Regions from separate parts of the Phyllobacterium sp. NPDC097923 genome, predicted to be linked through region 1. Evidence: predicted binding sites of a transcription regulator. Region 1 holds the regulator's gene; the other holds the start of a gene.

Region 1 (12,392 bases):
AGGTCCTTGCGGTAGTAGAGCGCCGGGGCGTCGGTGAACATCGGCAAGGCGACCAGCTTGCCGCCGACGGTCTGGCTTTCGATGATCGACGGTATGTGCTGATCGATAACGTCCTTGGCGGCTTCCTTCAGGTCGAGGAACTGGTCGGCCAGTTGCGGCGCCCAGATCACGTCGGTACGGTAGACGTCGATGTCGGTATTGCCGGCGGCGAGCCACAGCCGGTACTGGCCGAAATTGTCGGAACTGTTGGCTGGCATGGCAACGATGGACACCTTGTGGCCGGTTTCCTTCTCGAACTGGTCAAGCTGCTTGCGCAGGAACTCGCGTCCATTGCCGGTGTCGCCGGATACAATCGCCAGATTGGCGGCAAAAGCCCCTGAAGCCAGCAAGGTCGTGGTCAAAAGGGTCGCAATGAATGATTTGGCTTTCATGATTTCCTCCCAAAAATCTGACAGAATCGGCTGCCGTACATCGCAACGATGCTTGGCCCCTCTTCAAAAACTCCTCCTGAAGCGCTTTGGAAATCATTTGAAACATCAAAATTCAAAGCGCTTTGAATGAAAAATGACAAAGGCTCTTTCACCTGTCAAGCCGCAAATTGGCGGCACAAGCCAGACATCAAGGTAAACCGCATGGAGAAATGAATTATTATATATATGTTACAGTGCATTATACGGTATTGCTGAGAACGTGAATTCCGGGCTGCCGCCCTGTTGAAACAGCACTGCGCCGCTCGCGGATCACAATATCGCGAGCAATTTACCAAAGCGCTTTGAATTTAGCCTCTGGTTATGTTTATTATTTGGAGTCATATCTGCATTGCCTGAACAGACCGTACTGGATTGCTTGCCATGAAACTCAAGGAACTGGCTGAACAACTGGGCCTCTCGCAAACGACCGTCAGTCGCGCCCTGAACGGCTATCCTGAAGTCAACAAGGCGACGCGCGAACGCGTCAGCCAGGCGGCTCTCAAATTCGGTTACAGCGCCAATGCCAATGCCCGGCGCCTTGCCATCGGCCGCATCGGCGCCATCGGCATCCTGATGCCGCGCGACCGCAGCGAACGTTTCGGTCCGCACACCAGCGAGTTCTTTTCCGGTCTGGCCGAGCAGCTGTCGCAGCACGAAATGGACCTGCTGATGAGCCCGAGCATCAACAATGACGAGCTTGCGGCCTACCGGCGGCTGATTTCCAGCAAGCGCGTGGACGGCATCATCGTCACCGGCCCCACCCTGATGGACGAGCGGGTTGCCATGCTGACGGAAGCGAAATTTCCCTTTGTGCTGCACGGGCGAACCAATATCGCCGCCCCGCATGCCTGGCTCGATATCGACAATGCCGGCGCCTTCCGGCAGGCGGCATCGCACCTGATCGATCTCGGCCACCGGCATATCGCGATGATCGACGGGCTGAAGGGCCACACCTTTTCCGAACACCGCGAAATGGGTTATCGCGAAGCATTGCTGGAGCGCGGCATTGCCGTCGATCCGCGCTTCATCGTGCATGAGCGTTTTTCCGACGAAACCGGTTTTCATGAGGCGCAGCGGCTTTTGTCCTATACGCCGCATCCGACCGCCATTCTCGCCGGCTCGATGATGACGGCGCTCGGCATTTTCCGCGCCATCCGTTCAAAAGGCTACGAACTCGGCAAGGAAGTTTCGGTGATCGCCCATGACGACGTGTTCCCCTATCTCAATGCCAGCAACATGGTCCCCGCCATGACCACCACCCGGTCGTCGATCCGCTCCGCCGGGTCGCGTATCGCCGAACTGCTGGTGCGCGTCCTTGACGGCGAGCCGGTCGAGAACATCCACGAGATATGGCCGGTCGAACTCATCCTGCGCCAATCGAGCGGTCCGCCCGTCGCCCCGCGCCGGTGAGTGCCTAGCCCAATTCGAAGGTTGTGATGCCAAAAATCCGGTCGAGCGGCAATTCGGGCGCCGGTCCGCGATACATGCGTGCGGTTTCGAACACCGGCGCCAGACCGTACCGGTCGCACAGGCGCCGCGCGGCCCCATTGGTCCCGGGAATATCCAGAAAGACCTGTGCATCCCCGGCCTTTGCTGCGAGCGATTGAAACAGCCGGTCGGCGATCTCTTCGGTTTCGGCAAACAAGGGACCGATTTTGCAACCCTCGCGGCATGCGCGCACGACGCCATACCCCGCGATTTTTCCGTCGGCAATGCAGGCCAGGCCGTGGCGCGAGCCGGACGGGCCGAGCCAGGCACGGATAAACGATTCCCGTGGTTCGGGATTGAATTGACGGTCATAGGCGGCGACGGCGCCGATCCATTGCGCATCGATGGCGACGATATCGTCGCTGACGGGTGCCCTGCAGCCGGGGGCGCCGCCATAGCGGTAATTCGCATGGGCATAGACAAACCCCGACTTCCGATAGTTTTCCTGCTGGGCAACGACACCATCAAGGCCGATGGTCTGTCCGGCAAATCCGCTCAGCACATCCTGCCAGAGCGACCAGCCGAAACCCAGCCCGCGCGATTGCGGACGCACCATGTAGAAGCCGAGAAAGCCGTAGTCTCTCGCATAGCGGACCAGCGAGACCGCTGCCGTCAGTTCATCATTGACCTCAAGCACGTGATAGCCTTTGGGGTCCGCGGCCCAGAATGCGTCCGCATCGTCCAAACCGGGGTTCCAGCCCTCGGCAGCTGCCCAGTCGATGATGGTGTCAAGGTCCTGGCGCTCGGCGATTCGGATGAAAGCTGTCATGATATTGTGATATCCAGTTGGAAACCGACGGAACAGTACCCTGAACGGGTGCATTTCTGCCCCCACATGCTTCGTAACCAAGCTTCCAGCATTGCCGCAACGGAATATTAAGCACTTGTAGAACAATGCTGGAACAGATAGTGTTTGTTCTGGTTTTGTTTTTCCGATTCCCTGCTAAAGGATCGCCGATGCTCACGCGTAAACAACATGAACTTCTTCTCTTCATTCATGAGCGTCTGAAGGAGACGGGCATTCCGCCATCCTTCGACGAAATGAAGGATGCGCTGGATCTGGCCTCCAAATCCGGCATTCACCGGCTGATCACTGCGCTGGAAGAGCGCGGCTTCATTCGCCGGCTTGCGAACAGGGCACGCGCGCTGGAAGTCCTGCGCCTGCCGGACTCCATCGCACCCGGCCTCAACAGCCAGAGAAAGTTCGAGCCGAGCGTCATCGAGGGCAGTCTCGGACGCAATGTTGCACCGCCCAAGCCGCAGCCGCGCGCCTCCAACGATATGGACATGCCTGCCAATGTCAGCATTCCGGTCATGGGCCGGATTGCCGCTGGTGTGCCGATTTCCGCGATCCAGAACCAGACCCACATGCTGAGCCTTCCGCCAGATATGATCGGCAGCGGCGAACATTATGCGCTTGAGGTCAAGGGCGACTCGATGATCGAAGCGGGTATTTTTGATGGCGATACCGTCGTCATCAAGCGCGGCGACACCGCAAGCCCAGGCGAAATCATCGTGGCGCTGGTCGATGATGAGGAAGCCACCCTCAAGCGGTTCCGCCGCAAGGGTGCCTCGATTGCCCTGGAAGCCGCCAACCCTGCCTATGAAACGCGGATTTTCGGACCGGACCGCGTGCGGGTGCAGGGCAAGCTCGTCGGCCTGATCCGCCGTTACTGACCGGCCGCCGCGTCCCGTTCGACATTGTTCGGGACGCCTTCGATCGCGTGGGCCTTGCGTGAATGCTCCGGCCGGTTGCGCGCCGCATTGGAATGAGTGCGGTACTTGTTCCAGGGTCGGTCCGGCGGACCGATCGCCCAGGTCAGGCGGGCCGACTGCACCCTTTGCTCCAGCGCTTCTCCGGCTTTCGATAGATCCGTCACGTCACCCTGCCCTTGCCCGCCGGAACCGAACCGGATTTCCGCAGCACCGTTCAAGGCGAGATCGCGGCGCGTGATCACCATTGGGCCCGGAACAGGGCAATCGGTGTCCACACCGGCAAAGCCCAGCACGACGATATTCCCCTCGCTGCATGCGGGGTTCCTTTGCGCGGGATCATCCGTATAGGCGATGATGAGACCGCCCGGTTCGCGCGCCAGGCAGAGCTTTCCGGCGCATTCGAAGGCACCCTCCGCTGCCTCTTTGCCGATCCGCGCCGGTTTGACGATCTGTTCCAGCCCAAAACCCTGCCGCCAGTTGTTTAACGTGAAGGCGCCGCCCTGCGGGCGATTGATCATCAATGCCGTGCCATTGCGCACACCGGCCAGCCGGCCATCCTCCGACAGGACGATATCCGGCGGCGCTGTGCGTGCCATGATCAGGATGGCCGCAGCAAACAGCGGCAGACCGCACAGACGCAACCACGACGTCGTGAGAAGCAGGATCACAAGTGCCACGCTCATCAGGATAAGGCTCGGCTGCGGCATCGGACCGAGATTGCCCGAGGGCGAGAGTGCGGCAACGTGATGGGCGATGAACACCACCAGCTCGATGCCGCGTTCCATGACGGCGAACGGCAGGAAATCCAGATCGAACGGCATCAGCAACAGCGCCAGTACGGCGAAGGGCATGACCAGAACCGAGACCACGGGCAAGGCAAAGGCGTTGCCGATCAGCCCGAGCGGCGCCGTATTGTTGAAATGATAGGCGGCAAAGATCGCACTGGCCGAACCGGCGACCAGGGATGTCAGCGCGACATCACTGATATGATCGCCGATCTTGCCGGGCAGCCGCAACAACAGGCTGTTGCCGGAGGCACGCCGCGCGGTCCGGCCGGCCCTGCGCGGCGACCACCAGCCGTAGAATGCGATCAGTGCGGCTGTGGCCGAGTACGACATCTGGAAGCTTGGTCCCATCACCTCGTGCGGCGCGATGGCAATGGTTACCAAGGCGGCCAGGGCAACATTCCGCAGCGACAGCGCCGCCCGGTCCACGGTCATGGCGACAAGCATGACTGCCAGCATGACAAAGCTGCGCTGGGCCGCCACGTCGATCCCCGAGAGCAGCAGATAGAATGCCGACGCCAGCAGCGCTGCGCATGCCGAAAATTTCTTGATGGGATGGCGCGCGGCAAAGTCCGGAAAGAAGGCCATGCACGCACGCAGCGAGCCGATGACGATCCCGGCCACGAGCGCCATGTGCAATCCCGAAATGGAGAGGATATGCGACAGGCCGCTCAGCCGCATGGCGTTGTTGGTGGCCTCGCTGATGCCATCGCGCTGGCCGGTGATCAGCGATGCGGCGATGGCACCGGCTTCTCCCGGCATATGACCGAGGATACGATCAGTGAGTGCCTGGCGCATCGCAGCGACGGCAAACAGCGTTCTGGTTGTCAAATCAGCCGGTTCAGGCAGAGAGGCTGCTTCCGGCCTGCCGAGAAAGAAGCCGCTGCCGCCGATGCCCCTGTAGTAATTGTGGAAGGCAAAGTCGTAATTGCCGGATCGCACGGGACCGGATGGCGGGCGCAGATGCGCCAGACCGCGCAGCCCGCTGCCTATGGCAGCTTCAGGTGGCAAGGCTCGGGCCGATACAACCAGCCTTGCCGGGGCATAGCGCAGCAGCGGGCGCTCCGTGGTTATCACGTCCACCGTCACGCGCCAGCCGCCCCGTTCGGCGCGGTTGATCGCGACGATGCGGCCGGTCAGCCGTGTGGTGACGGCGGAGCCGAGCATTGGCGTATCCAGACGCAGCGTTTCCAGCTTGGCGCAGAGCATGCCCATGACAACCAGCACGGCGGCGGAAAGACCCATCCCCGTCAGATGCCGCTCGCGTGCCAGGAGTTTGAACCCGGCAAGCGCGGTCAATCCGAAGAGGATGGCGCTCAGCCGCGGTTCCGATGGCAGACTGAAATAGACGATGGCGCCGCTGCCGGCAAAAACCGGAACGAACAGGAAAAGACTGCCGCGATCATAATCCCGCCCGCATGCCCGGGAAACGGCCGGGAGCAAATCCTGCCCCAACCCCATGCGCCGGCGCAGCGCTGCGGACAGACTCACGCCTCGCCGGGTGACACCAACATTTTGGGATATTCGGGGCGCAAGACCCGGCTCATCGTCCGCCGGACGATCAAAAAACTGCCGTTCACTCGTTTGTGTACTGGTGCCTGGCCCCTGCATTTGCCTCCAATTCTGCCAATGCCCTTGCACGACAGCGCTCCTATGCTACATCAACGCCAGATCAAATCGATTGGATGTTAGGCTAATGGCCGAGACGTCTGTTGGAGTCCTTATGTCGTCACCTGTTGTTACCCGTTTTGCACCCTCCCCGACCGGATACCTCCATATTGGCGGCGCCCGCACGGCCCTGTTCAACTGGCTTTATGCCAAGCATACGGGCGGCAAGATGCTGCTGCGCATCGAAGACACGGACCGGGAACGCTCCTCGGAAGCGGCTGTCACGGCCATTCTCGATGGCCTGAAGTGGCTGGGCCTCGATTGGGATGGCGATGCGGTGTCGCAATACGAGCGCGCGCCCCGCCACTGGGAAGTCGCCGAAGAGCTGGTCGCCAAGGGCAAGGCCTATTATTGCTATGCTTCGCCGGCAGAGCTTGAGGAAATGCGCGAAAAAGCCCGCGCCGAGGGCCGCCCGCCGCGCTATGACGGCCGCTGGCGCGATCGCGATCCGAAGGAAGCCCCTGCAGGCGTCAAGCCGGTTATCCGCATCAAGGCGCCGCAGGACGGCGAAACCCTGGTGCGCGACCTCGTACAGGGCGATGTGCGCTTTCCCAACAAGGATCTCGATGATTTCATTATCCTGCGCTCCGACGGCAATCCGACCTACATGCACGCGGTTGTCGTCGATGACCATGACATGGGCGTCACCCACATCATCCGTGGTGACGATCACCTGACCAATGCGGCGCGCCAGGCGATCATCTATGATGCGATGGGCTGGGATATCCCTGTGATGGGTCATATTCCGCTGATTCACGGTGCGGATGGGGCAAAGCTGTCGAAGCGTCACGGTGCGCTCGGCGTGGAAGCCTATCGCGCCATGGGCTATCTGCCCGCCGCCCTGCGCAACTATCTCGTCCGCCTTGGCTGGAGCCATGGCGATGACGAGATCATGTCCGATGCGCAGATGATCGAGTGGTTCGAGATTTCCGACATCAATCGCGGCGCATCGCGTTTCGATTTCCAGAAGCTCGAAGCGATCAACGGTCACTACATGCGGTTCTCCGCCGATGCCGACCTGGTCAAGGCGATGATCGACATCCTGCCGGAAATCGAAGGCGGCGCGGACATTCTGTCGCGGCTCAATGACCGGACCCGTCAGCAATTGCTGGCGGCAATGCCCGGCCTGAAGGAACGCGCCAAGACGCTGGTCGAACTGGCGGACAGTGCGAAATACCTGTTTACGCAGCGCCCGTTGGCATTGGATGAAAAGGCAGCCGGCCTGTTGAACGAAGAGGGCCTGGGTGTGCTTTCCGGCGTTCTTCCGGCGCTGTCGGCCGTCAATGACTGGACCGCCGAAGCATTGGATGCGGCCGTGCGGGTTCATGCGGAAAATACCGGCCTGAAACTGGGTAAAATTGCCCAGCCCTTGCGGGCGGCATTGACAGGAAGAGCAACATCTCCGGGGGTTTTCGACGTGCTGGCGGTGCTTGGCCGCGAGGAGTCGCTGGGGCGTATCGAAGACCGGATAAAAGGTTAATCCGCAGCCTCGACGGTGCATTTTTGCATTGCAACATTGTGCCGTTCGGCTACGGTGACGTGCCTGAGAAAATCAGGATAAAGACCTTGCAAAGAGGTCAAGGCTTTGGGCCAGTGTGCTGAACGCAGAGGTCAGAAAATAACCTGCCTGCAAGGAACATCCTGTTTCAAAGGCATACTGGAATATGAAGTAACTCGTGTGCTTTCACTTCCGAAGTTCGACGAGAGTCTACTGCTCAAGCAGCGAACTTCGGAATGGTACACGGGATGTCAGCGGGAGCTGAAGCAAGAAAGGAACGGCAATGTCTGAGAATAGCGTCAACATCGATCTGAATGGTCACGAGTTTGCGTTACCGATTAAAAAAGGCACCATCGGACCTGATGTCGTGGACATTGGAACACTCTACAAGAACACGGGTGCATTCACCTACGATCCGGGTTTTACATCCACAGCCTCCTGCGAGTCGCAGATCACCTATATCGACGGTGACGAAGGCATTTTGCTGCATCGCGGCTATCCAATCGAACAACTCGCCGAAAAGGGCGACTTCCTCGAAACCTGCTATCTCCTGCTTTACGGCGAACTGCCGACAAAGAGCCAGAAGCATGATTTCGACTATCGTGTAACGCACCACACCATGGTGCACGAACAGATGTCGCGCTTCTTCAGCGGCTTCCGCCGTGACGCCCATCCCATGGCTGTCATGGTCGGCTGCGTTGGCGCCCTGTCGGCCTTTTATCACGACTCGACCGATATTTCCGATCCACATCAGCGCATGGTTGCATCCATCCGCATGATCGCCAAGATCCCGACCCTGGCTGCGATGGCTTACAAGTATCACATCGGCCAGCCCTTCGTTTACCCGAAGAACAATCTCGATTTCGCCACCAACTTCCTGCACATGTGCTTTGCCGTGCCGTGCGAAGACTACGTCCCCAATCCGGTTCTTGCCCGCGCAATGGACCGGATTTTCATTTTGCACGCTGATCACGAGCAGAATGCCTCGACGTCGACGGTGCGGCTTGCCGGTTCGTCCGGTGCCAATCCGTTCGCCTGTATCGCTGCCGGCATTGCCTGCCTCTGGGGCCCGGCCCATGGCGGCGCCAATGAGGCCGCCCTCAACATGCTCGGCGAAATCGGTACGGTTGACCGCATTCCGGAATTCATCAACCGCGCCAAGGACAAGAATGATCCGTTCCGCCTGATGGGCTTTGGCCACCGCGTCTACAAGAACTACGATCCGCGCGCCAAGATCATGCAGCAGACCACCAAGGAAGTTCTCGCCGAACTCGGCATCAAGGACGATCCGCTGCTCGACGTCGCCATGGAGCTGGAGCGTATTGCCCTGACCGATGAATATTTCATCGAGAAGAAGCTCTATCCGAATGTCGACTTCTATTCCGGCATCACCTTAAAGGCGCTCGGCTTCCCCACCACCATGTTCACCGTGCTGTTCGCCGTTGCCCGTACGGTTGGCTGGATTGCCCAGTGGAAGGAAATGATCGAAGACCCGCACCAGAAGATCGGCCGCCCGCGCCAGCTTTACACCGGTGCAACACAGCGCGACTACGTTCCGGTCGGCAATCGCAAATAAGATCATCCAGAATACGAAAAAAGGCGCCATTCGGCGCCTTTTTCATACCCAAAAGCCTGTTCCTCAGGCCCTCTGATGCACGTAGTCGAGAACTTTCCCGGCGGCAATCTCGCCGGATGGCCGTTCGGTCCGCATCAATGCCGCGATCTCGTCGAAACCCTCAAGCTGCAACGCCCTGGCATGGCCGGGTTTCAGCAGTTGTTCGATTTCGCGCGCCAGTGGTCCGGGACGAACGAACTGGTTGAAATATTCCTGCACAACCCGTTTGTCGGCGATGATATTGGGCAAGGCGGCGCTCCAGACCTTGATGCGCGGCGCAATGAACATGCGCGCCAGCCAGTCAGGCCGGTATGACAACACCGTCGGGATGCGCGCCAGTGCGAGTTCCAGCGACACGGTCCCGGACGCAGCCAGAGCCGCATCGGCTTCGGCGAAGGCTTTCAGGCGTTCCGCTTCACCCACCACAATGTTTGGCTGGATTTTCCAGCCGGCCGTGAGCTGGCGCACCAGTGGTTCGACTTTGGGAAGCGTCGGCAATGTCAGCCTGAAGCGGTTGCCGCGTTCCGCCAGCAGTTCAATTGCCTCACCGAAAGGTTTGGAAAGGCTTGATATTTCTGCTCTGCGTGACCCCGGCAGGACAACAAGATTGTGTTCGGTTCTGTCAGCGAAACTGCTTTCCCGCGCCCGGTTCCGCTCTGCCGCCGCCAGCAGCGGCGCATGGGTCACCAGCCTGTGGCCGACATAAGTGGCAGGCGGGCCGTCGAGATCTTGCAATGCCTGCACCTCGAACGGCAGAATGGCCAGCACATGGTCGATATAGCCGCGCATCGCCTTGGCGCGTTCCGGGCGCCAGGCCCAGACCGACGGGCTGATATAGTTGATGATCGGGATCGAGGGATCCGCCGCCCGCACCTTGCGCGCGACGCGGTGGGTGAAATCCGGGCTGTCGATAATCACGAGGCAATCGGGTTTCGCCGCAATGATGGCTTTGGCCAGCTGCGCTATGCGGCGGATGAGCTGCGGCAGTTTGGTGACGATGGCCGTCAGCCCGACCAGAGCGATTTCGTGCTGGTCGAACAAGGAGTTAAGGCCAAGCGCTGAGAGATGCTCGCCGCCGACACCGGTCAGCGTCACCTCGCCCGGATACTGCCGCCGCAGGGCCTGCACCAGATCGGCGCCAAGCAGGTCGCCGGACTCTTCGCCGGTGACAATGGCAAGGCGAAGCGGCTTTGCTGCTGTTTTCACTCGGCCTCCTGCGCAAAAGTTTCGATGAAAATACCGGCTTCGTTGGCAGCGGCGATTGTTTCGGCATAGCCAAGGATCAGCGTGCGCCGCGCTTCGATGGCAATACCCTTCAGACCGGCCTTCACCGCATTCTCCACGGTGCTTACGCCGATGGCCGGTAAATCCGCCCGCACTTCCTGCTGCGGTTTGGCGCATTTCACCAGCACACCGCCCTTGCGGTTGATCCGCTTGGCAACGCGCAGTTCGGCCACCCGCTGCAGCATGGCGTCGGTGCCCTCCACGCCCTCCAGCGCCACCACGCGGCTGCCGACGGCAATCGCCGCCTGCCCGATATCGAGCGAGCCGATCATGATGGCCGCCGCGCGGGCGGCCCGCATATCGGCAATGCTTGCCTGATCGGCTTTCTTCCGGGTGATGGTGCCCACTTCAGGCGCCAGAATATCCGGAACGATCTCGTGTGCGCCGACAACCCGGAAGCCGTAGGATTCAATGGTTGAGATCACGGCCTTGAGCAAACCATCGTCACCGAGGCGAAAAGCCCGCATGAAACGATACAACGCGACGAGATTGCCGTTACCGGGGCGCAGCGCTGCGGAGAATTCCGGCCGGTGGCGCACGCCACCCGCCAGCACGACATTGCTGATATCTTCCGATTTCAGGATTTTCATCAGGCCGCCCAGCTCGACGATCGAGATTTCGGCGTGCTTGCGCGCATTGATCTCGGGCGATGCCTCACCCTTGATGGCAATGATCAGGGGGTTCGCACCCTGCTTCTGCAGGCTTTCCGCGATGGAAATGGGCAGCAGCCCGTTGCCCGCGACAATCGCCGTGCGGCCCGTTATGGCCGCCGGTTGCGTCCCATCCGTTGTCTTAGCTGTTGTCGTCACTGTCGCTGGTCTCGATTCCGGAACCGAGGGGCGGCGTGCAGAAGGCACGTTTGGTATCAGCGGTGATGAAATCGACCAGATCGAGAACCGCCGGCGATTGAGAAAAGGCAAGACGCACGTCACCGGCGCGATTGCGGACCGGCTTGCTGCGGTCGAACAGCATGCGCACCGCACGGCGCAGATTGTGTATCTCCGGGCGGGCCATGCCCGAGCGCTTCATGCCGACAATGTTCAGGCCGCCCAGATAGGCGTGATTGCCGATCACCATGCCATAGGGAATGACATCCAGTGCCACTGCTGCAAGCCCGCCGACAAACGCGTGGTGGCCAACCCGCACAAACTGATGCAAGGCCGCACCGCCGCCAATGATGACATTGTTGCCAACGGACACATGGCCGCCGATCATGACATTGTTGGCAAAGGTCACGTTGTCGCCGATGTCGCAGTCATGCGCCACATGCGAATAGGCCAGGAACATGCAGTTGTCGCCAACCGTGGTCAAACCCCGGCTGCCATCGGTGCCGCGATTCATCGTGACGCCTTCGCGGATCGTGCAGTTCCGGCCAATGATGAGCGTGGTGTGCCCGCCCTTGTGCTTGGTGTTCTGCGGATCGCCGCCCAGAATGGCGTTCGGGTAGACTTTTGCGCCATCGCCGAGGGTGGTCGCCCCCATGATGACGACATGACTCAGCAAAGTGACATCATTGCCAATGACCGCTTCCGGTCCGATATGGCAGAATGGCCCGATGTTTACCCTGTCACCAATCTTTGCGCCCGCCTCGACAATCGACGTGGGATGAATGCTGGAATTGGACATCAAGCTCCGGTCTCGTCTTCTTCTGGGAAGCTGACCATTGCCGCCACTTCAGCTTCGGCAACCTTCACGCCGTCAACTTCCGCAACGCAGCTGTACTTATGGATGTTGCCGCGCTGCTTCAGCTTGGTCACGCGCAGCTTGAGCTGATCACCCGGCACGACAGGCTTGCGGAACTTGGCATTGTCGATGGTCATGAAGAAGACCTTGCCCGGCTTGCCGCTGCCATTGTGGAACAGCACGAT
Region 2 (12,392 bases), on a different contig from region 1:
CTTCCAGCCAGTCATCGGCTGCGGCCTGGCCGAGGTCGCGCAGATATTCGAGGAAGGCCCATTCCGCGTTGATTTTCGATGAGGCCGCAAGGCCGGCCAACGCCACATCGGCATCGATACGGTGCATGCGGATATGCTTGTATTCGCCGTGTTCGATCCGGCCTGCATCGATCAGCGAATTGACGAAGGCAATCGAACGGAACTCACGCAGCAGCGCCGCATTGAAGGTGATCTCGTCGATACGGTCGGTGATTTCGCGGGCGGTCTTCGGCGCGCCGCGCCGTTCGATCGGGTTGATCTGGATAAGCAGCAGATCTTCGCTCTTGGTCGAATAGAAGAAGGGATAGAGCGCCGGGTTGCCGCCATAGCCGCCATCCCAATAGGGTTCACCTTCAATCTCCACGGCCTGGAAAATATAGGGCAGGCACGCGGATGCCATCACCACATCGGCATTGAGCTCCGACTGGGAAAAGACCCGCAGGCGGCCGCTTTCCACATTGGTCGCCGAGATGAACAGCTTGAGCGCCGAGCAGGCTTTCACCCGGTCGAAATCAATCTCACGCTCGACCACATCCCGCAGGGGGTTGAGGTTGAACGGGTTGAACTCGTAGGGGGAAAACATGCGCGAGAACTGCTCGAACAGATTGTACCCGACGCCGTTCTCGACGGACCAGTTGCCGAAAAAGCGGTCCCACGGCGTGCGCTGAACCGGGCTGAACTGCCCGGTGCGGCCCACCGCCCGCCAGAACTCATAGAGCTTTTCGCGGGCGCCATCGGGTCCGTTGCGGCTCCAGCCATCAGCCAGCGCGACAGCATTCATGGCACCGGCGCTGGTGCCGGATATGCCCTCGATGGTCAACCGGCCATCTTCCAGAATGCGGTCGAGAACACCCCAGGTGAAGGCGCCGTGCGAGCCGCCGCCCTGCAGCGCGATGTTGATGACTTTGGGTTTGTGGTTCATCACTGCGCCGTCCAGCCGCCATCGACGGAGATGGATGTACCGGTGATCTGCGCCGCCGCATCGCTGGCGAGAAACACCACCGTTGCGCCGATCTGGTCGACCGTGGCGAATTCCTTGGTCGCCTGCCTGTCCAGCATGACTTCGCGGATGACGGTTTCGCGGTCCATGTTGTGCGCTTTCATCTGGTCGGGGATCTGAGCCTCGACGAGCGGTGTCAGCACATAACCGGGGCAGATGGCGTTGCTGGTGATGTGTTTTTCCGCCACCTCAAGCGCTACGGTTTTGGTCAGCCCGAGAATGCCGTGCTTGGCCGCCACATAGGCCGACTTGAACGGCGATGCGCGCAGGCCATGGGCCGAGGCGATATTGATGATGCGGCCCCATCCGGCCTTCTTCATATAGGGAAGCGCCGCAGCGGTGGTGTGGAACGCCGAGGTCAGGTTGATGGCGATGATCGCATCCCATTTTTCCGTCGGGAATTCGTCGACCGGCGCGACAAACTGGATGCCGGCATTGTTGACCAGCACATCGACGCTGCCGAATGCGGCGGCTGCCTGGTCGATCAGGGCACGGCATTCGTCACCCTTGGACATGTCGGCCTTGATATAGGCGACGCCGGTGGAATGCTGTGCGGCGATCTCCTTGGCAAGATCGTGGTCTTCCGGGCGGTCCGTGAAGGAATTGATCACCACATTGTAACCCGCCGCTGCGAGGGCGTGGGCGGAACCCAGTCCGATGCCGGAGTTGGAACCTGTGACGACTGCGGTCTTCTTGGCCATGAGAAACTTCCTTTGGTTTAACAACCGTGTTGAAGGCGTCTGGAATATATTGCATTGCAGCAAGATTACCAGCTTTGGAACGTGAACACTTTGTCATACGGTTCACTGTGGCGTGATCGCGAAGAGCATTTGCTTTGAATTTGCCGCGTTCATGTCACATGGTGTTGACACAAGGCGTTCCCTGCGCCACGTGAAGGGAATATCTGGAGTTTGACAATGTCTGACTATTATTCGCAGCCCTTTGCCCGCCGCGCCTCCGTTGGCGTCGATGTGGGCGGGGTCATGGTTGGCGGAGGCGCACCCGTCGTCGTGCAGTCGATGACCAATACGGATACAGCCGATGTGGACGGCACCGTTGCACAGGTGGCAGCGCTTTCCCGCGCGGGATCGCAGATCGTCCGTATCACCGTTGACCGGGATGAATCCGCTGCCGCCGTGCCGAAAATCCGCGAAAGGCTGGACCGGCTTGGCCTGAACGTGCCGCTGGTTGGCGATTTCCATTATATCGGTCACAAACTGCTGGCGGACCATCCGGCCTGCGCCGAAGCGCTGGCGAAATACCGCATCAATCCGGGCAATGTCGGCTTCAAGGACAAAAAGGATGCGCAGTTCGGCGCCATCATCGAAATGGCGATCCGCTATGACAAGCCGGTGCGCATCGGCGTCAACTGGGGCTCGCTCGATCAGGAACTGCTGACGGCACTGATGGACCAGAACCATGCGGCGGGCGCGCCCCTGACGGCGGAACAGGTCACCCGGGAAGCCATTGTCCAGTCGGCGCTGATTTCCGCGCAGCTGGCCGAAGAAATCGGCCTGCCGCGCTCCAAGATTATCCTTTCGGCCAAGGTCAGCCAGGTGCAGGACCTGATCGCGGTTTATGCGGAGCTGGCGCGGCGCTGCGATCATGCGCTGCATCTCGGCCTTACCGAAGCCGGCATGGGCTCCAAGGGCATTGTCGCTTCCTCGGCAGCGCTCGGCATCCTCCTGCAGCAGGGTATCGGGGATACGATCCGCATATCGCTGACACCGGAACCGAACGGTGACCGGACACGGGAAGTGCAGGTGGCGCAGGAATTGCTGCAGACCATGGGCTTTCGCCAGTTCATTCCGATTGTCGCGGCCTGTCCCGGTTGCGGGCGGACCACATCCACCGTGTTTCAGGAATTGGCGCAATCGATCCAGAGCGATATTCGCGACAACATGCCGGTCTGGCGCGAGAAATATCCCGGTGTCGAAGCGCTCAATGTCGCGGTGATGGGCTGCATCGTCAACGGGCCGGGCGAATCCAAGATGGCGGATATCGGCATTTCACTGCCGGGAACCGGCGAAACGCCGACGGCTCCGGTCTTTGTCGACGGCAAGAAAGTGGCGACCCTGCGCGGTGCGGGCATTGCCAAGGAATTCCAGAAGATGGTTGCCGATTATATCGAAAACCGCTTCGGCCAGGGTGCAGGCTCGCACGCGGCCGAATGATTCTAGCTCTGCCGCTCGGCGATGAACCGTGCGGCCTGCTTGAGCAGGGCAGCCTTTTCGCCGAAGGGCGCAAGCAATTCCTCGGCCTGTGCCACCAGCCCGCTCAACTGGCGCTTGGTCCAGTCGATCCCGTGCAGTGAAACCAGCGTGGCCTTGCCCGCCGCCGCATCCTTGCCGGTGGCTTTGCCCATATGGGCAGCATCGGCGGTAACGTCGAGCAGATCGTCGGCCAGCTGAAAGGCAAGACCAATGGCCGAGCCATATTCCGCCAGCCGTTCGCGATCCCGGGAATTGGCATTGCCGATCATGGCACCGGCCTCGCAGGCGAAACGGATCAGCGCGCCGGTTTTCATGGCCTGCAGGCGGATGATGCCGGCCTCGTCAGGCTTGACCTTTTCCGCTTCCAGATCGAGCGCCTGGCCGCCGGTCATGCCGCCGATACCGGCAGCGCGTGCCAGTGCCGTCACCAGTGCAACCTTGGCGCTAGGATCAAGTTCCGTCGCCTCGGCAGCAATCAGTTCGAACGCGTAGGTCAGGAGGCTGTCCCCCGCAAGGATGGCGGCCGCCTCGTCGAACTTGCGATGCACCGTCGGCTGGCCGCGGCGCATATCGTCATTGTCCATGGCCGGAAGATCGTCATGCACGAGCGAATAGCTGTGGATGCATTCCAGCGCCGCCGCTACCCGCAAAGCCGCGGGGGTGTCGGCACCGAAGAGAGCGGCGCTTTCCAGGACGAGGAAGGGGCGTAGACGCTTGCCGCCATTGAGAACGCCGTGCCGCATGGCTGCCATGAGGCGGGGCGGACGGCTGATCTCACCGTCTTGCGGCTGATCCGAGAGCAGGCCCGTCAGCAACGTTTCCACCGAGGCGGCGCGATGCAGCAATGTCATCTGAAACAGGGAAGTGTCTTGATCTGTCATCATGATCTGGCAATGAACGAAAAATCGGCGCCCGGTCAATGATTAGATGCGCTGCTTTTGCATTTTTGCCTTGTTGTCATTGTGAACATGGCCGGAATGGCATGGAAATGGTTCCCTTTGGCGGATGGTTGCTCTATGTCCATGATGGGCTTTCAACGCAGGCGGCGGGTGTGACACGGGTTCTGGTCAGAAACAAAAGAGGCGGAGGCTATCTGGTCAGTCCGGGCGGCTCGCCTTTGGGGCGCATCGTGCGCTACCTGATTCTGACGGGCATCCTCCTGATGATGATCCCCATCATCCTGCTCAGCCTGTACCGGCTGCCGTTCGTGCATCCCGTTTCCACCTTGATGGTGAAGGACCTCGTGACTTTTTCCGGTTATGACCGGCGCTGGGTGTCACTGGACGAGATTTCCCCGGTGCTGGTGCATTCCGTCATGATGTCAGAGGATGCGCGGTTCTGCTTTCATTCCGGCGTCGACTGGGATGCGATGAACCTGGTTGTGTCCGATGCGATGGATGGCGAGCAGACGCGCGGTGCGTCGACGATCACGATGCAGACCGCCAAGAACCTGTTCCTGTGGAACAGCCGGTCTTTCATCCGCAAGGGCCTGGAAATGCCGCTGGCGATGATGACCGATCTGATCCTGACCAAACGGCGGGTGATGGAAATCTACCTGAATATTGCCGAGTGGGGCCCGGGCATCTACGGCATCGAGGCGGCGGCGCAGCATCATTTCAAGGTGAGTGCGGCAAGGCTGACACCGCGGCAGGCAGCCTTTCTCGCGGTGACCCTGCCCAACCCGATCGCGCGCAATCCGGCGCGGCCGGGGCAGGGGTTGCAAACGCTGGCAAGGCTCAATGAACGGCGTGCGCGGGGCGCCGGTGCGTATATTGGTTGTGTCAAATAGACCCTCTATCGGCGCAAATCCCGGCATATCGGCATTTGCGACAAAAAATATGCGACTCATGCTGGTCAAAAGCTCTCAAGCCGTGTATAGCCCCAGCCGAACTTTCCGGAATTTTGTCCATTGTGACAGGCTCGATCGGGCCAGCGCCGGATTTTGACTGATTACTGGAGCAGGAACAATGGCTGTACCTAAAAGAAAAACTTCTCCGTCGAAGCGCGGCATGCGCCGTTCCGCCGACGCGTTGAAGGCCCCGACTTACGTCGAAGACAAGAATTCAGGCGAACTGCGCCGTCCGCACCATGTCGATCTGAAGACCGGCATGTATCGCGGCCGTCAGGTTCTGACGCCGAAAGAAGGCTGATCCCTTCCTGGATTTCGTGATAAAGAGGACCGGCCTTGTGCCGGTCTTTTTTTGTTTATGACATGCTGATGGGAGACAGATGCCGTGATTTCCAATATTCCATTGATGATCGTGCCGCTTGTCGTGTTCAATCTGGTGGTTGCCGGATTGACGGGTATCGGCGGCGCCGATCCGTGGGCAACGCAGCTCTATTCCATGCAGATGCTGTCGGGCGGCGTATGGCGGATGACACTGGGCGACCTGATGATCGTGCTGTCGCTGGCGTTGCTGTTCTTCGAGATCATGAAGTCAACGCGCACGAGCAATGCCTCGGTGGTTGACCATCTCCTTTCGACCTTCGTGTTCGTGGCATTTCTGGTGGAATTCCTGCTGGTTCCCAGCGCCTCGCATTCGCTGTTCTTCATTCTGATGGCGATGGCTTTTTTCGATATTCTGGCGGGATTCACCGTTTCGCTGCGCTCTGCCGGGCGCGACGTCAACTTCCGCTGACATCATGCAAAACCCCCGGCAGAGGAGGCCATCTGCCGGGGTTTGATGTTGCTGGGCCGATGATCAGCTCTGGCCGCCGTCGGCGATGAAACCGGCCGCCTGAATACCGGCGATCGCTGCAATCTCGTCATTGTCGGAAGTGTCGCCGGTGATGCCGACCGCGCCGAGAAGCTCCCCCTTGGCATTCTTGATGAGAACGCCGCCTGCCACCGGGATGACGCGCCCGCCCGACGCCGCCACCAGCCCTTCGACGAAGTGCGGGCGTTCCTTGGCGAATTTTTCAACGGTGCGCGAGCCGGTGCCGATGGTCAGGCCGCCGAACGCCTTGCCGAAGGCGATCTCGAAGCGCAGCAGGGAAGCGCCGTCCTGTTTCTGGAAGGCCTTGAGGTGGCCGCCGGCATCGAGCACGGCCACCGAGAGCGGACGCATGCCGGCCTCGGTGCCCTTGGCAAGCGCTGCCTTGATGATGGTGTTGGCTTTGGAAAGTGAGAGTTGGGCCATGGTGTCCTCTTGGGTTCGTATGGTCATGGAATGCAAAAGCCGATCCGCCGCGCGAGCCGGATATTCAGTCAAAAACGGATGTGGCCTGGATTATTTGTCGAGGGAGTCCAGCTTGCGCTGCATGGCGGCGATCTGCTCTTTCAGTTCGTCCAGCCCGGTATCCTTCTTGGCGGTTTCGGCGGCGGGTGTTTCGTCGGCCTCGGCCGCTCCGGCCGTCTTGTTCAGCGGGAATGGCGTGAACATGCGCATGGCGTGCTGCAGCATTTCGGTGTTGCGGCGAACCTGCTCCTCGACGAGCTTGACCGGCGCACTGATGTTCATCATGTCGATCGGCGATTTGCCGAAGGCGGCCGAAAGCTGCTCGCGCATGCGCTCCTGTTCCTTGGCAAAGGCACTCATGGACTGTTCGAGGAATGTTGGCAGCACCACCTGCATCTGGTCGCCGTAATAGGCGATGAGCTGGCGCAGGAACGGAATCGGCAGCATGTTCTGCCCATCCTTGTTTTCCAGCTCGAAGATGATCTGGGTCAGGACGGAATGGGTGATGTCTTCTCCGGTCTTGGCGTCCTGAACGGTGAAATCCTCATTGCGCTTCACCATCTCGGCGAGATCTTCCAGCGTCACATAGGTGCTTGTGCCGGTATTGTAGAGGCGCCGGTTGGCATATTTTTTAATGACGACGTCGCCGGTTTTTGCTGCCATCAGAGAACTCCCCAACTCATGTCATCAGACTCAAATGGTCTGAATTTGCGTGCCCGCTTACTGATATATCCACGAGGATAGGGGGAAAGCGGCACAAATCAAAGTGATTTGTGCGCCGCATCCATCGCGCAGATCATTCTCGCCTTTCTCTGCCTTGCAGGCGATAAATTTGGCTTCGCGGCGAATGCCCCTTGTCAAACTGCCGCAGGGAGGGAATTCTGTTCGGGAAGCCAAGCTGAATGAATTCAGCATCTCAATGATAAGGAGACGTCTATGACCCAATCCATCGTTATCGCCAGTGCAGCGCGAACCCCCGTGGGGTCGTTCAACGGTGCTTTTGCCAACGTCCCGGCCCACGAACTCGGCGCTGCGGTGATCAAGGAAGTGCTGAGCCGCGCCGGTGTCGATGGTGCCGATGTCGATGAAGTGATCATGGGCCAGGTGCTCAGCGCCGGCGAAGGGCAGAACCCGGCCCGCCAGGCCGCCATGGAGGCAGGCATTCCGCAGGAGGCGACAGCCTGGGGGCTCAACCAGCTTTGCGGCTCCGGTCTGCGCGCCGTGGCCCTCGGCATGCAGCAGATCGCAACCGGTGATGCCGATATCATCGTGGCGGGCGGACAGGAATCCATGTCGATGGCGCCGCATTGCGCGCATCTGCGCGGCGGCGTGAAGATGGGCGATTTCAAGATGATCGATACGATGATCAAGGATGGCCTGACCGACGCTTTCCATGGCTACCACATGGGCAATACGGCCGAGAACATCGCCCGCAAGTGGCAGTTCACCCGCGAAGACCAGGACAAGTTCGCCCTTGGCTCCCAGAACAAGGCGGAAGCCGCGCAGAAGGCGGGCAAGTTCAAGGATGAAATCGTGCCGTTCACGGTCAAGACCCGCAAGGGCGACGTGATCGTTGCGGATGACGAGTATATCCGTCACGGCGCGACACTCGACTCCCTAGCCAAGCTGAAGCCTGCTTTCGACAAGGAAGGCACCGTTACCGCAGGCAATGCCTCCGGCCTCAATGATGGTGCGGCTGCCGTGGTGCTCATGAGCGAGGACGAGGCCAAGCGCCGCAACGTCAAGCCGCTGGCCCGCATCGTTTCCTGGGCAACGGCCGGTGTCGACCCTGCCATCATGGGCACGGGTCCAATCCCCGCGTCACGCAAGGCGCTGGAGCGGGCCGGATGGAAGGTGGAGGACCTTGATCTGGTCGAAGCCAACGAAGCCTTCGCGGCGCAGGCGCTTTCCGTCAACAAGGATCTCGGGCTCAATCCCGACATCGTCAATGTCAATGGCGGTGCCATCGCCATCGGTCATCCCATCGGCGCATCCGGTGCCCGGGTGCTCAACACGCTGCTTTATGAATTGAAGCGCCGCAACGGCACAAAGGGCCTTGCCACGCTGTGCATTGGCGGCGGCATGGGCATTGCCCTGTGCGTTGAGCGCGTCAAGGACTGATCTGCAAGAATGAGCACGGGTTCGGCGTTTGTCGAACCCGTGTTCCGGCAGCACTAAATTTCCAGGCTGCTGCCACGTCTCTTTTTCAACAACACTAACTTTGATCCAACATGAATTAGGGAGGGGAAATATGACCAAAACGGCAATCGTTACGGGCGGAACACGTGGTATCGGCGCAGCCATATCCGTGGCCCTGAAAGCGGCAGGGTACAAGGTCGCGGCAAATTACGCGGGCAATGACGACGCGGCGAAGAAATTCACGGAAAAGACCGGTATTGCCACCTACAAGTGGGATGTTTCCAACTATGAAGAGTGCGCTGCCGGTATTGCCAGGATCGAGGCCGATCATGGTCCCGTCGCCGTGCTGGTCAACAATGCGGGCATCACCCGTGACGCCATGTTTCACAAGATGACCCCAGGCCAATGGGGCGAAGTGATCAACACCAATCTGACCGGCCTGTTCAACATGACCCATCCGGTATGGACGGGGATGCGTGACCGCAAATTCGGCCGCGTGATCAATATTTCCTCGATCAACGGACAAAAGGGCCAGGCCGGGCAAGCCAATTATTCCGCGGCCAAGGCCGGGGATATCGGCTTTACCAAGGCGCTGGCGCAGGAGGGCGCGCGCGCCGGCATTACGGTCAATGCCATCTGTCCCGGTTATATCGGCACGGAAATGGTGCGGGCCATCGACGAGAAGGTGCTCAACGAGCGCATCATTCCGCAAATCCCGGTCGGACGTCTGGGCGAACCGGAAGAAATCGCGCGCTGCGTGGTGTTCCTCGCTTCTGACGATGCCGGCTTCATCACCGGCTCGACGCTGACAGCCAATGGCGGGCAGTATTTCAGCTGATCCGAAGCAAATCAAAAGACGCCGCGGGCTGGAAACAGCCGGCGGCGTTTTCGTTTTGTGCGGCGGCGCTTCCCGATATTCGCGGCCAAAGGTTAACGGCGTTTCCTGAATCTTGTCCTATTTCCTGCCCATGCGTTCGGGGATTGGTGCGACTCCCGCGCCTTCAGCACAAGATGTAGCCGTGAACAAAACAGGAAAGTGGACAAAGCGCTGATTCGTCGCTGATTCGTTCTTCCTTTGATCGGAGTGTTAATGAAACGGCGCCCCCGAGCCTTGGATTCCTTAACTAACTATAAGGAAATATTGCGATTTTCTTAACAGAGAAAAAAATCGTTGACGGCGGACTGCCCGCTTTTGCGCGGAAAAGCCAAAGGTTAACGGCGGTGGACCGATTCGTTGAAATCCTGTTCCCGCTGATTCAGCATCTTGTGCGACTCGAACCCGGGAAAGCTAGATGTGGCCGTGAACAAAGCAGGAATCTGATCCTATAGCTGATTCGTCGCTGATTCGTTCTGCTCGCGTTCTGTTTCTTAATGGAACACTCCGTGAATCGGTTCGCAATTGTTTATCTTGAGGTCGCCGCATACTTTCTGTCTGATGCCGATAATGCTATCGGATAGTGCATGCCCGGCATGCCTTGCTGGTTCTGGTGAGGCCGTCGTGCCGGTGTTGGATATTTTTGATGAACCTTATGCCTACTCCCGAACTTCCCTTGATCCTGAGCGGTCGTGACGTCACCGCCGTTCTGGGGCCGACGAACACGGGGAAGACTCACCTCGCTATTGAGCGGATGCTGGCGCACCAGACGGGCATGATTGGCCTGCCGCTGCGCCTGCTGGCGCGTGAAGTCTACAACCGTGTTGCCGAACGGGTAGGGCTTGCCAATGTCGCGCTGATCACCGGTGAGGAAAAGATCATGCCGCCCGGCGCGCGCTATGCGGTGTGTACCGTCGAGGCGATGCCGCGCCAGACGGATATGGATTTCGTTGCCATCGACGAGGTCCAGCTTGCCAACGATCTGGAGCGTGGCCACATCTTTACTGACCGCATCCTGCATCTGCGGGGCCGTCAGGAAACCTTGCTGCTCGGTGCGGCCACCATGCGCGGCATACTGGAAAAGCTGCTGCGCGGCATCTCCGTCGTCACGCGTCCGCGCCTGTCCAATCTGACCTATGCCGGCTCGAAGAAGATCACGCGCCTGCCGCCGCGCACCGCCATCGTGGCCTTTGCTGCGGACGAGGTCTATTCCATCGCCGAACTGATCCGCCGCCAGAATGGCGGTGCCGCCGTGGTCATGGGGGCCTTGAGCCCGCGCACCCGCAATGCTCAGGTGGATCTCTACCAGTCGGGCGATGTGGATTATCTGGTCGCCACCGATGCCATCGGCATGGGGCTCAACCTCGATGTCGATCACGTGGCTTTTGCGCAGGATCGCAAGTTTGACGGCTATCAATTCCGCGATCTGTCGCCGGGCGAAATCGGCCAGATCGCCGGGCGCGCCGGGCGGCACCTGCGCGATGGCACGTTTGGCGTGACAGGTCAGGTCTCCGGTTTTTCAGAAGAACTGGTGCAGCGCGTGGAATCTCATGCCTTCGATTCCGTCAAGATTTTGCAATGGCGCACCGCCCGGTTTGATTTCTCCAGCCTTGATGCGTTGAGACGGTCGATCGACACGCCCGCACCGGTAGAGGGATTGACCCGCGCGCTGCCTGCGGTGGATCAGCAGGCGCTTGAATATCTGTCGAAAGACCCGGATATCGCGCCGCTGGCCAACACGCCGGAACGGGTGGCCCTCCTGTGGGATGCCTGTGCGTTGCCGGACTACCGCAAAATTGCGCCGGCGCAGCATGCGGATATTATTGCATCGATCTATACAGATCTCGTCGAACATGGTCATGTTAACGAAACATACATGGGCGAACAGGTGCACCGGGCTGATACGACCGACGGCGATATCGATGCTTTGTCACGGCGGATTGCCCAGATCAGAACTTGGACTTTTGTGTCGCATCGGCCGGGATGGCTGGCAGATCAGGCACATTGGCAAGAAAAGACGCGTGAAATTGAGGACAGATTATCAGATGCACTGCATGAACGGTTGACGAAACGCTTCGTAGACCGCAGGACAAGCGTGCTTATGAGGCGCCTGAGAGAGAATACAATGCTAGAAGCCGAAATTAGCCCTGCCGGGGACGTTGTTGTCGAAGGGCACCATGTTGGACGTTTGGATGGATTCCGTTTCACCACGGACAGCCAGATCGATGGAACCGATGCAAAAGCCGTGAAGGCCGCTGCACAAAAAGCCTTGGCGACAGAGTTCGACAATCGCGCCGAGCGCTTTGCCGCTTCCGCGAACGGCGACTTTGCCCTGGGATCGGACGGGACGCTGCGCTGGATTGGCGCTCCGGTCGCCTCGGTCGTCTCGGGTGAGCAGCCATTGAAGCCCCGAGCGGTGTTGCTGGCCGACGAGCAGCTGACGGGACCGGCACGCGACAAGGTCGCTGCGCGGGTTGACCGCTTCCTCGCCCATCATGTGGATACGGTGCTCAAGCCGCTGGTTGATCTTGCCAACGCGGATGCGCTGGTCGGGATCACGCGGGGACTGGCGTTCCAGCTCGTCGAAAACTTTGGCGTGCTGCAGCGCCGCGATGTGGCTGAAGATGTCCGCGGCCTCGATCAGGATTCGCGCGCGGCCCTGCGTCGTCTGGGCGTGCGCTTCGGCGCCTACCATGTCTTCCTGCCTGCATTGCTCAAACCAGCGCCTGCAGGTCTGCTGACGCTGCTATGGGCGCTCAAGGAAGATGCCAAGGATCGTCCCGGCTATGGCGATGTGGTGCAGGTTCTTTCCGCAGGCCGCACGTCGGTTGTTACCGATCCGGCCTTCGATCCGGCCTTCTATCGCCTCGCGGGCTACCGGCTGCTCGGACGCCGTGCCGTGCGCATCGATATTCTCGAGCGTCTGGCCGATCTCATCCGTCCGGCAC

Evidence for each region. The regulator LexA, encoded in region 1, represses DNA repair genes until DNA is damaged. The targets are predictions, from matches to a motif close to TGTTCNNNNTGTGTTCNG.
Region 2: the regulator LexA is predicted to act here: its motif matches at 9,917-9,934, upstream of ACIQWS_RS14635 (helicase-related protein).

The regions. Positions count from the first base shown of each region.
Region 1 covers NZ_JBIWBL010000001.1:1,487,198-1,499,589, reverse strand. The annotation lists gene ACIQWS_RS07550 (ABC transporter substrate-binding protein) at 1-431, opposite strand, end outside; gene ACIQWS_RS07545 (substrate-binding domain-containing protein) at 852-1,880, shown strand; gene ACIQWS_RS07540 (GNAT family N-acetyltransferase) at 1,885-2,727, opposite strand; gene lexA (transcriptional repressor LexA) at 2,916-3,635, shown strand; gene ACIQWS_RS07530 (ComEC/Rec2 family competence protein) at 3,629-5,950, opposite strand; gene gltX (glutamate--tRNA ligase) at 6,183-7,607, shown strand; gene gltA (citrate synthase) at 7,909-9,201, shown strand; gene lpxB (lipid-A-disaccharide synthase) at 9,265-10,446, opposite strand; gene ACIQWS_RS07510 (LpxI family protein) at 10,443-11,333, opposite strand; gene lpxA (acyl-ACP--UDP-N-acetylglucosamine O-acyltransferase) at 11,317-12,150, opposite strand; gene fabZ (3-hydroxyacyl-ACP dehydratase FabZ) at 12,150-12,392, opposite strand, start outside.
Region 2 covers NZ_JBIWBL010000002.1:455,464-467,855, forward strand. The annotation lists gene ACIQWS_RS14580 (patatin-like phospholipase family protein) at 1-961, opposite strand, end outside; gene ACIQWS_RS14585 (3-hydroxybutyrate dehydrogenase) at 961-1,740, opposite strand; gene ispG (flavodoxin-dependent (E)-4-hydroxy-3-methylbut-2-enyl-diphosphate synthase) at 1,957-3,213, shown strand; gene ACIQWS_RS14595 (polyprenyl synthetase family protein) at 3,216-4,133, opposite strand; gene mtgA (monofunctional biosynthetic peptidoglycan transglycosylase) at 4,304-5,041, shown strand; gene rpmF (50S ribosomal protein L32) at 5,220-5,402, shown strand; gene ACIQWS_RS14610 (hypothetical protein) at 5,487-5,891, shown strand; gene ACIQWS_RS14615 (heme-binding protein) at 5,955-6,392, opposite strand; gene phaR (polyhydroxyalkanoate synthesis repressor PhaR) at 6,483-7,094, opposite strand; gene ACIQWS_RS14625 (acetyl-CoA C-acetyltransferase) at 7,368-8,552, shown strand; gene phbB (acetoacetyl-CoA reductase) at 8,683-9,408, shown strand; gene ACIQWS_RS14635 (helicase-related protein) at 10,091-12,392, shown strand, end outside.